Regions from separate parts of the Synechococcus sp. MEDNS5 genome, predicted to be linked through region 2. Evidence: predicted binding sites of a transcription regulator. Region 2 holds the regulator's gene; the other holds the start of a gene.
What was found. The regulator NtcA, encoded in region 2, controls nitrogen genes in cyanobacteria. The targets are predictions, from matches to a motif close to GTANCNNNNGNTAC.

Region 1 (3,889 bases), 530 kb from region 2:
AGATCTTCATTCCCGGCGTGCTGAATCAGACGATTCTCAACTACATGCAGCTGCTCAATGCCAACGACTTCGACAACCTCATCGATCTCTTCCTCGATGACGGCGCCCTGCAACCTCCGTTCCAGCGTCCGATCGTGGGGCGCGACGCCATCCTCAAGTTCTTCAAGCGCGACTGCCAAAACCTCAAGCTGATTCCTCAGGGTGGCTTCGGTGAACCTGCCGACGGTGGCTTCACCCAGATCAAAGTCACCGGCAAGGTGCAAACCCCTTGGTTCGGCCGGGAAGTGGGCATGAATGTGGCCTGGCGCTTCCTGCTCGACGACAACAACAAGATCTACTTCGTGGCGATCGACCTGCTCGCTTCACCCGCCGAGCTGCTGAAGCTTGGTGGCAAGTGATCCCTCAGGGAGACGCCGCTGGAGGGGATTACAACTGGCGGGGCTGATCGCCTCCGCCTGGTTGTTCACACTCATTGCTGGACTCCGCCTTCCCTTCCAGCAGCTCCACCCTTTGGCCCTCGTGGCCTTCGTGATGCTGCGCAGCTTTCTGCACACCGGGCTGTTCATCGTGGCGCACGATGCCATGCACGGCACCCTTGCTCCAGCAAACCGCCGCAAGTTGAATCGAAGGATCGGCCAAGGCTGCCTCTTGGCCTATGCGGGCCTGAACTTTGAGACGTGCCTGAACCATCACATTCAGCATCACCACTCGCCTGGATCTACCAAGGATCCCGACTACTGCAACGCGGCTGATCCCTCACCCGTTGCCTGGTATGCACGCTTTCTCAGTCACTATCTGAACCCGATGCAGTTGCTCAAGCTGGCGTGCTGCATGGCCCTTTTGCTGTTGATCATGCCCGCCAATCAGCACCAGCCACTGCTCACGTTGGTGTTGATCTATGTGCTTCCTTTGATCATCAGCTCCTGGCAACTTTTTGTGGTGGGAACTTTTCTGCCGCATCGCAAAAATCCCCACAAAACTGATGGTTTCCATCAGCCCATCAGCCTCAATCTTCATCCGATTCTGTCGTTCGCAGCGTGTTACCACTTTGGCTATCATCGCGAACATCACAGTTATCCAGCAGTGCCCTGGCATCAGCTCCCAGGAATCCGCACTGCAGTCGCCCAAACCTGAACCTGGTTCAGCACCCCTGTCCCCAACCCTCAACTTTTCAAAACCATGTCAGCAGCTGACTGGACACACCAGGAACAATCAATCGCTAAACACGCCTTTGAAGCGGGCAAGCAGCGCTCGATTGAAGCTCTGATTTTGATACTGAAAGAACAAAGCGCTCTGCTCGACTCACCCGAATCCATCTGGAAGTATCACGATTTCCTTAGCAGCGAGCGTTATCAATACGAAGGCCGAGCCGAATTCGATACAGCCAATATTCTGTTTAATCTGGCCGATATGATCAAACAGAATTTAATAAGTTACGAAGATCTTGAAGGCCTTGAGCAAACAAAGCTCAGCAAGATCAAAGCCATGGCCATGTTCTGAAATCAGCCCAGGCTGAACTCATGCTGTTCAACTGAGGAATGCATTGAATTGGCCTTCGGTTGAATCCTGATCGAGGCCGGCCTCAGAGCACAGGCCAGGGCACGGAATGGCTGATGCACGCCCTCCACAATCAAAGTTCCCATGGGATGGGAGTGGGCAAGATTCAGCTTCATCATCAAACAGGCTGTGAAACGGAATCTGCGTCGCCGCGATTCCTTGTTGCAGCCTCGCGGATTCAATGGCTCTTGACGAGCCAAGTAAAGGAAATCTTCCAGGCCGTACTTGAAAAGTTGTCGCCGTTGTCACGGCCGACTTTCCCTGCCCCTCTAACCATGAGCTGATCGACATGTTCAGCCATGACCAGCGAACAGGCCATTGAATTGATCGGCTCCGCTGTGGACTACAGCCAACAACGCAGCAAGCTGCTGGCCAGCACGGAGCGATTGTCCGACGCTGAGGCCATCCGCCGAGAATTCGATGAATGGCTCAACCCCACCGGGGATTGCCTGCCCCTGATGCCATGCCCGCGGCCAGAAGCGAGCTGATTGCCCCCTCAATTCATCACTGTGTATCCGCATGAACGACACGGCAGTTGACGGCTTCGCTATGAAGAGTCTGTAGCAACAGCTACAAGAACACGTTCACCTCACCTTTGGTGAGGCGCAGTTCGACTCAGGCCATGGAACGGGGACCTGAGCTTGCTTCGAGGAACCATCATGACGCTCACCTATCGCGGCCAGAAGTACGTGCCGAATCACACTGCAGCCACACGGCAGCAGCCTGTGGTTCTGAAGTACCGCGGTCTCAAGTTGGCCAAGTGAACTGATGCCGCCACATGGCGGACCTGCGGCCCTGCTCAGGCAGGGCCTTTTCATTGCTCTTCCCACAACGCCTGATGACAGCAGGCCGAAAGCAATGGCATTTTGAAACCATGAAACAGCGCTCCCTGCTGCAGCGGCTCGGCTCTTATCTGATGGGGCTGGTAGATGAGTACTGGACCATGCGCGAACCGCAGAGCTATGGCGAAGAAGCCCCCAGCTGCACGGTGCGCTGCGACGACGAGCACTGCGATCGTGCGGACTGATCAAAACGACCCGGTGGTGGTTGATACCAACCATCAACAAAAGGGTGTCGATCTGCTCAATCAGCGCCCTGAGCCGCTGAGGCGCTGAAGTGACCATTGGTAACTTCCGCTCAATCCATGGATCCGTTTTGAAAGCAACGCCTTTGCAATCACTGATTGCCGTGGAAGCCCATTGCATCCACGGTGCCTGGCAACTGGTGAGCTACCTGGTAGAGGAGAAAATCAGTGGCAACACCTTCAGGCCGATGGGTGACCACCCCATGGGCTACGCGCTGTTCACCCCGGCCGGACGGGTGTCGTTCACGCTCACCGCTGAAGGCCGCAAACCAACAACCGACCTCGAGGGCGACGCGGCTCTACTGAGCAGCCTTGTGGCTTACTCCGGCACCTACAGGCTGGAGGACGACCGCTGGATCACTGCGGTGGATGTGGCTTGGAAGCCGGAATGGGTGGGCACGGAGCAGACGCGCTTCTTCTCAATCGACGCCAACGAGCTCACGGTTCGCACCCCATGGCGGGTGATGCCCAACTGGCCGAAACAAGGCCCGACCCGCAGCATCGTGATCTTCAAGCGCTGCAGCTGAACCTTGCTCACTGCAGGGGATCAATCAGGCCATACAGCAGCGCCATGACCGCCATCTGGGTGCGGTCGCGGGCACCGAGCTTGTCCATGGCGTTGCCCACATGGGTCTTCACCGTTTCCACCGAGAGGCCAAGCAGGGTGGCGATGGCGTTGTTCTTGAGGCCGCGTGCCACCCCGGCGGCCACCTCCAGTTCGCGCGGGGTGAGTTCCTCCACCAACGGCGGCAGATCGGGTTGCGGAGTGGAGGCAGCGATGCGGCGGATCTGCTCGGGGAAGTACACACCGCCATCAGCGAGGGTGCGCAGGGCATTGATCAGATCACCGCGGCCGGTGCCCAGGCTGGATTTGAAGATCACACCATCAGCGAAGGCTTCCATCGCCTCCTGCACCACCGTCTGGGTTTCGCGCACCAGCACGATCAGGAGCTGACAGGTGGGCAACTCCGCCTTCACCCGGCGAAGCAGGTTGATGCCATAGCCGGATTCGAGATCCGAGCTGCAGATCAGTAGATCCGGCTGGGTGCGCATCACCAACTCCAAGCCTTCGTCTTCCGTGGTGGCGGCACCCACCAGGCTCGCGGCAATCGCATCAACCAGCACGAACGAAACCAGCGCCAGGCGGTCGCCGAACACCACAACAATGCGGCGCTCCTTCAAGAACGCAGAGGCCTGCGCGATCGCCTCCTGATTGGCACGGGAGTCGAGCCGAAGCTCCATGGTCGC
Region 2 (3,889 bases):
TGCGATCGATCAGGGTCTGTCCAAGCGCGTTCAGCGCCTGGGAGTCGAATTGCAATCCTTTGCTGATGGATCCGCGCCGTTGAATCTCCGCCAGCGTTGAGGCCAGTAGCAGGTTCAGCCTGTTGCGGACCTGTTCCGCGGATGTTTCTCCGCTGGCCAGGGCGGTCGCCGCAAGCACCTCGCCATCGCGGGTGATGGTGAGGTTCGGCCTGACCTCAGGAAAGGCATACACAACCGTTTCTCCCTGCAGCACGTTGGCGGCCGAGCGCAGCAGCACAACCCACGTGCCTGGTTTGCGGATGGCGTCTTCCAGGCGTTTGATGTCCTGACGGGGCACCAACAGGATCTGCTTATCGGGCGCTTGCCCTGGGAGAACCTGCTGGTAAGCCTGCAAATTGGCCTCTCTCAGCACCTGGTCGATCACCTGGCGCGCCTGGTCAGGACGTTCAAGCTTGAGGGTGGCTGTTGCGAGGGGCTGGCCACTGCTGATGGCCACATTGCCGCGGCGCAGGGCCAGAAGATTGCCTTCCAGCTGTTTCAACTCGGCTTCGCCGGAGCGGATGCGATTGCGCACCGCGGCAAGCTCACGGTCGGTTCTGCGGATTTCGTCGTCGCGTTGGCGAACGTCCTGGCTCAGGCGCAGTCGTTCTGCTTCCAGTCGGCGCGTTTGCTCCTGTAGGGGTTTGAGTGTTTCTCTCAGCTCGTTGGCTTGCTTGCGCGCTTCTTCAAGGCGTCTGCGCGCTTCGATTTCATCCTTGCGCGCTGTCTCGAGTTGTTGTCTGGATTGTCTCTGCGCCGACCGGCTGGACTCCAGGTCCGCCCGGCTGGTGCGCAGCCGGGCCTGGAGGTCATTCAGTTCAAAAAGGCCAACGCGCAACTGCCGACTCACGAGCAGCATCAGGCCCAGGGAGAGGACGCTGATCAGACTGCCGGTGAGCACCGTGATCACCACCGCGGTCTGACGGGGACGCAGGCCGAAGAGGCTCAGCCGAGCCTTGCCCACCCTGGATCCGAGGCGATCCCCCAGGGTCGAGAGCACGCCTCCGAGGACCAGCAATGACAGCAGCAGTAACCAGCCGGTCACAGTGAATTCATTGCAGGGCGTGCAGGTTAAACGCCGCTATCTTCACCCGTCCGACGGTCAGCTGAAGCGTTTGGCCAAGGCGATCGGATCGAGCACTGTGATTTTTTTGCGGTCAATCTCTACAAGTCCCGAATTGCGTAGGTCTCCAAGGAGGCGGGTAATCGTGACCCGGGTGGATCCAATGGCCTCGGCGATGGCTTGGTGCGACAGCCGCAGATCGATCGTGATCCCCTGGTTCCCAGGGATGCCGAAGTCGCGGCAGAGCACCAGCAGAAAACTCACCAGGCGGGACGACATGTCGCGGTGGGTGAGTGTTTCGATCATGGTCTCCGTTTGGAGAATTCGGCTTGAAAGTCCCTGCAGCAAGAGCAGTCCAACCGAGGTGTCGGCTTCGATGGCCTGTCGGACTGATGTGGCGGGAGCCGTGACCATTTCCACTCTCGTGAAGGCTACGGAGTGGTAGAAGCGATCGGAGCGATGGCCGGTCAGCAGAGAAAGCACACCGAACAGGCTGTTCTCTCGGAGCAGCGCCACGGTGATCTCCTCCCCTGACTCGTAGACGCGAGAGAGGCGCACCGCACCTCGGCGGATCAGGTAGACACGCTCGGCGGGATCGCCCGGGAAGAAGATGGTTTTGTTGCGTTCCACCAGCTCCGTGTTGGCGCCATCCAGGTCTCGGATCACCTCCAACAGGGTTCTGCTGGAGGGAGCGGGTGCGTTGGCCAAGCTCACATTGGTGGCTCGACCGGCCTGGGGCACTGTGCGACTGAAGCCGCGGATCACTTCGGGCATGGCCAGCACATCGCTCAGGGGAAGCTAAGAAGTGATCGACTCTCACCCTGTAGCAACGCACACGGTTCGAAGGGCTCAGCGCAGTTGTAGAGCCTCGTTCTGGGCGTCCATGAGCTGCTTCAGCCCAGGTTCCGCTCGGTCGAGGAGCAGGTTCAGTTGCTGCCGGCTGAAGGCTGTTCCTTCCGCTGTTCCCTGCAGTTCCAGCAGGTCACCGCGGTCGTTCATCACCACATTGAGATCAACATCAGCCCTGGAATCCTCGCTGTAATCCAGATCCAGCAGGGCCTCGCCCCCGAGTAGCCCCACCGACACAGCCGCCACCTGGGAGCAGACCGGATTGGTCTGGAGGACCCCCTGCTGCACCAGGGACGCGCAGGCGCGATGCAGGGCCAGCCAGGCTCCGGTGACGGAGGCGGTGCGCGTGCCTGCGTCGGCCTGAATCACATCACAGTCGACCAGCAGGGTGTTCTCTCCCAGCGCCTCCATGGAAAGTGCGGCTCGCAAGCTGCGGCCGATCAGGCGTTGGATTTCCTGGGTGCGTCCAGAGAGCTTGAGCCATTCCCGTCGCTGGCGTTCGGGGGTGGAGCCAGGCAGGAGCCGGTATTCCGCGCTGAGCCAACCGAGGCCCTGATCACGGCGCCAACGCGGTACGCCTTCTTCGCGGCAGACGCTGCAGAGCACAGCGGTTTGGCCGGTGCGAACGATCACGGAGCTGAGGGCGAAGCCCATGGGATCCCATTCGACGGCGAAGGGCCTCAGTTCGGACGCTTGGCGTCCGTCTTTGCGGGAGCTGGTGTTCATGCCTGGCGACGATGGCTTGATTGAGCCTGCCAGTTGGACCGAGACACCATGGGCCGAGACACCATGGATGGTGTCAAAGGGCTTGTGGATCGGATTCGCACCGCTAGATTCAAACTCTGCTGGGCCGTCTGGACACCAGCCCTGACGCCAGCGACCGAGATGACAACCAGCCTGAGCCCCAGCCATCGATCCCGAGACGCCCGCAGTGCGGATCATCGGACGCTGGAGCAAGCCGGTTTGCGCGGACTGCCTGCCCTCGAGCCGAGGCCGCCGTTGCATCTGGTGGCCCAGGAGGGACAGCTGCAGGTTCACACGGCCCCGTACCGTGGCAGTTACGGCACCGTGTTAAGTCAGGCTCTGCGCAGCGCAGGGCTGGGGAGCCGGGTGATGGTTGCCCAGTTCCTTAAAGGCGGTGTTGTGCAGGGGCCTGATGCAGCCGTCACGCTTTGTGATCGCCTCGTCTGGATGCGTCCGGCCGTTCTGGAGTGCCTGTCTCAGCCTGTTGCTCAAGCGGAGCCAGGGGTTGTGGACGCTGTGCAATCCATCTGGAACGCCTGTTCCACGCAGCTGAGACGTGGAGATCTTGATCAGCTGGTGCTCGACGAGCTCGGTCTGGCCATTGCCTACGGCTATCTCGATGAGCAGGAGGTGCTGTGTCGTCTGGAGCAGCGTCCGGCATCGATGGATGTGATCATCACGGGGCCATCCATCCCCGACTCACTGATGGCTCTGGCTGATCAGGTCACGGAATTGCGCAGGGGGTTCTGATGCTGAAAAACGATCGCTGGATCACCGAGCAAGCTGCTCAGGGGATGCTTGAGCCCTTCCAGGCAGGGCTCGTGCGTCATTTGGAGCCTGATCAGAAGTTGCGCCCAGTGTTGAGTTTCGGTTGTTCGTCCTATGGCTATGACCTGCGCCTCTCACCGCAGGAGTTCCTGATCTTCAAGCATGTGCCGGGCACGGTGATGAACCCCAAGCGCTTCAATCCCGCGAACTTGGAGCCCACCGAACTTCATCATGACGAGGACGGTGATTACTTCATCCTTCCGGCCCATTCCTATGGCTTGGGTGTGGCGTTAGAAAAGATGAAAGTGCCGCCCAACATCACAGTGATCTGCCTGGGCAAGAGCACCTATGCCCGCCTGGGCATCATTGTGAATACAACGCCGGCGGAAGCCAGTTGGGAAGGGCACCTCACTCTTGAATTCAGCA

Region 1: a site for NtcA is predicted at 2,118-2,131, ahead of SynMEDNS5_RS04555 (DUF4278 domain-containing protein). Genes of this name have one in related genera too.

What each region holds. Positions count from the first base shown of each region.
Region 1 is NZ_CP047952.1:880,837-884,725, reverse strand. It holds gene SynMEDNS5_RS04580 (orange carotenoid-binding protein) at 1-398, shown strand, start outside; gene SynMEDNS5_RS04575 (fatty acid desaturase) at 388-1,134, shown strand; gene SynMEDNS5_RS04570 (hypothetical protein) at 1,180-1,500, shown strand; gene SynMEDNS5_RS04565 (hypothetical protein) at 1,503-1,643, opposite strand; gene SynMEDNS5_RS04560 (hypothetical protein) at 1,857-2,045, shown strand; gene SynMEDNS5_RS04555 (DUF4278 domain-containing protein) at 2,217-2,321, shown strand; gene SynMEDNS5_RS04550 (hypothetical protein) at 2,432-2,584, shown strand; gene SynMEDNS5_RS04545 (lipocalin-like domain-containing protein) at 2,674-3,168, shown strand; gene SynMEDNS5_RS04540 (response regulator transcription factor) at 3,176-3,883, opposite strand.
Region 2 is NZ_CP047952.1:355,174-359,062, forward strand. It holds gene SynMEDNS5_RS01525 (DUF3084 domain-containing protein) at 1-1,084, opposite strand, end outside; gene ntcA (global nitrogen regulator NtcA) at 1,142-1,876, opposite strand; gene rph (ribonuclease PH) at 1,952-2,677, opposite strand; gene SynMEDNS5_RS01540 (cob(I)yrinic acid a,c-diamide adenosyltransferase) at 2,837-3,445, shown strand; gene dcd (dCTP deaminase) at 3,445-3,889, shown strand, end outside.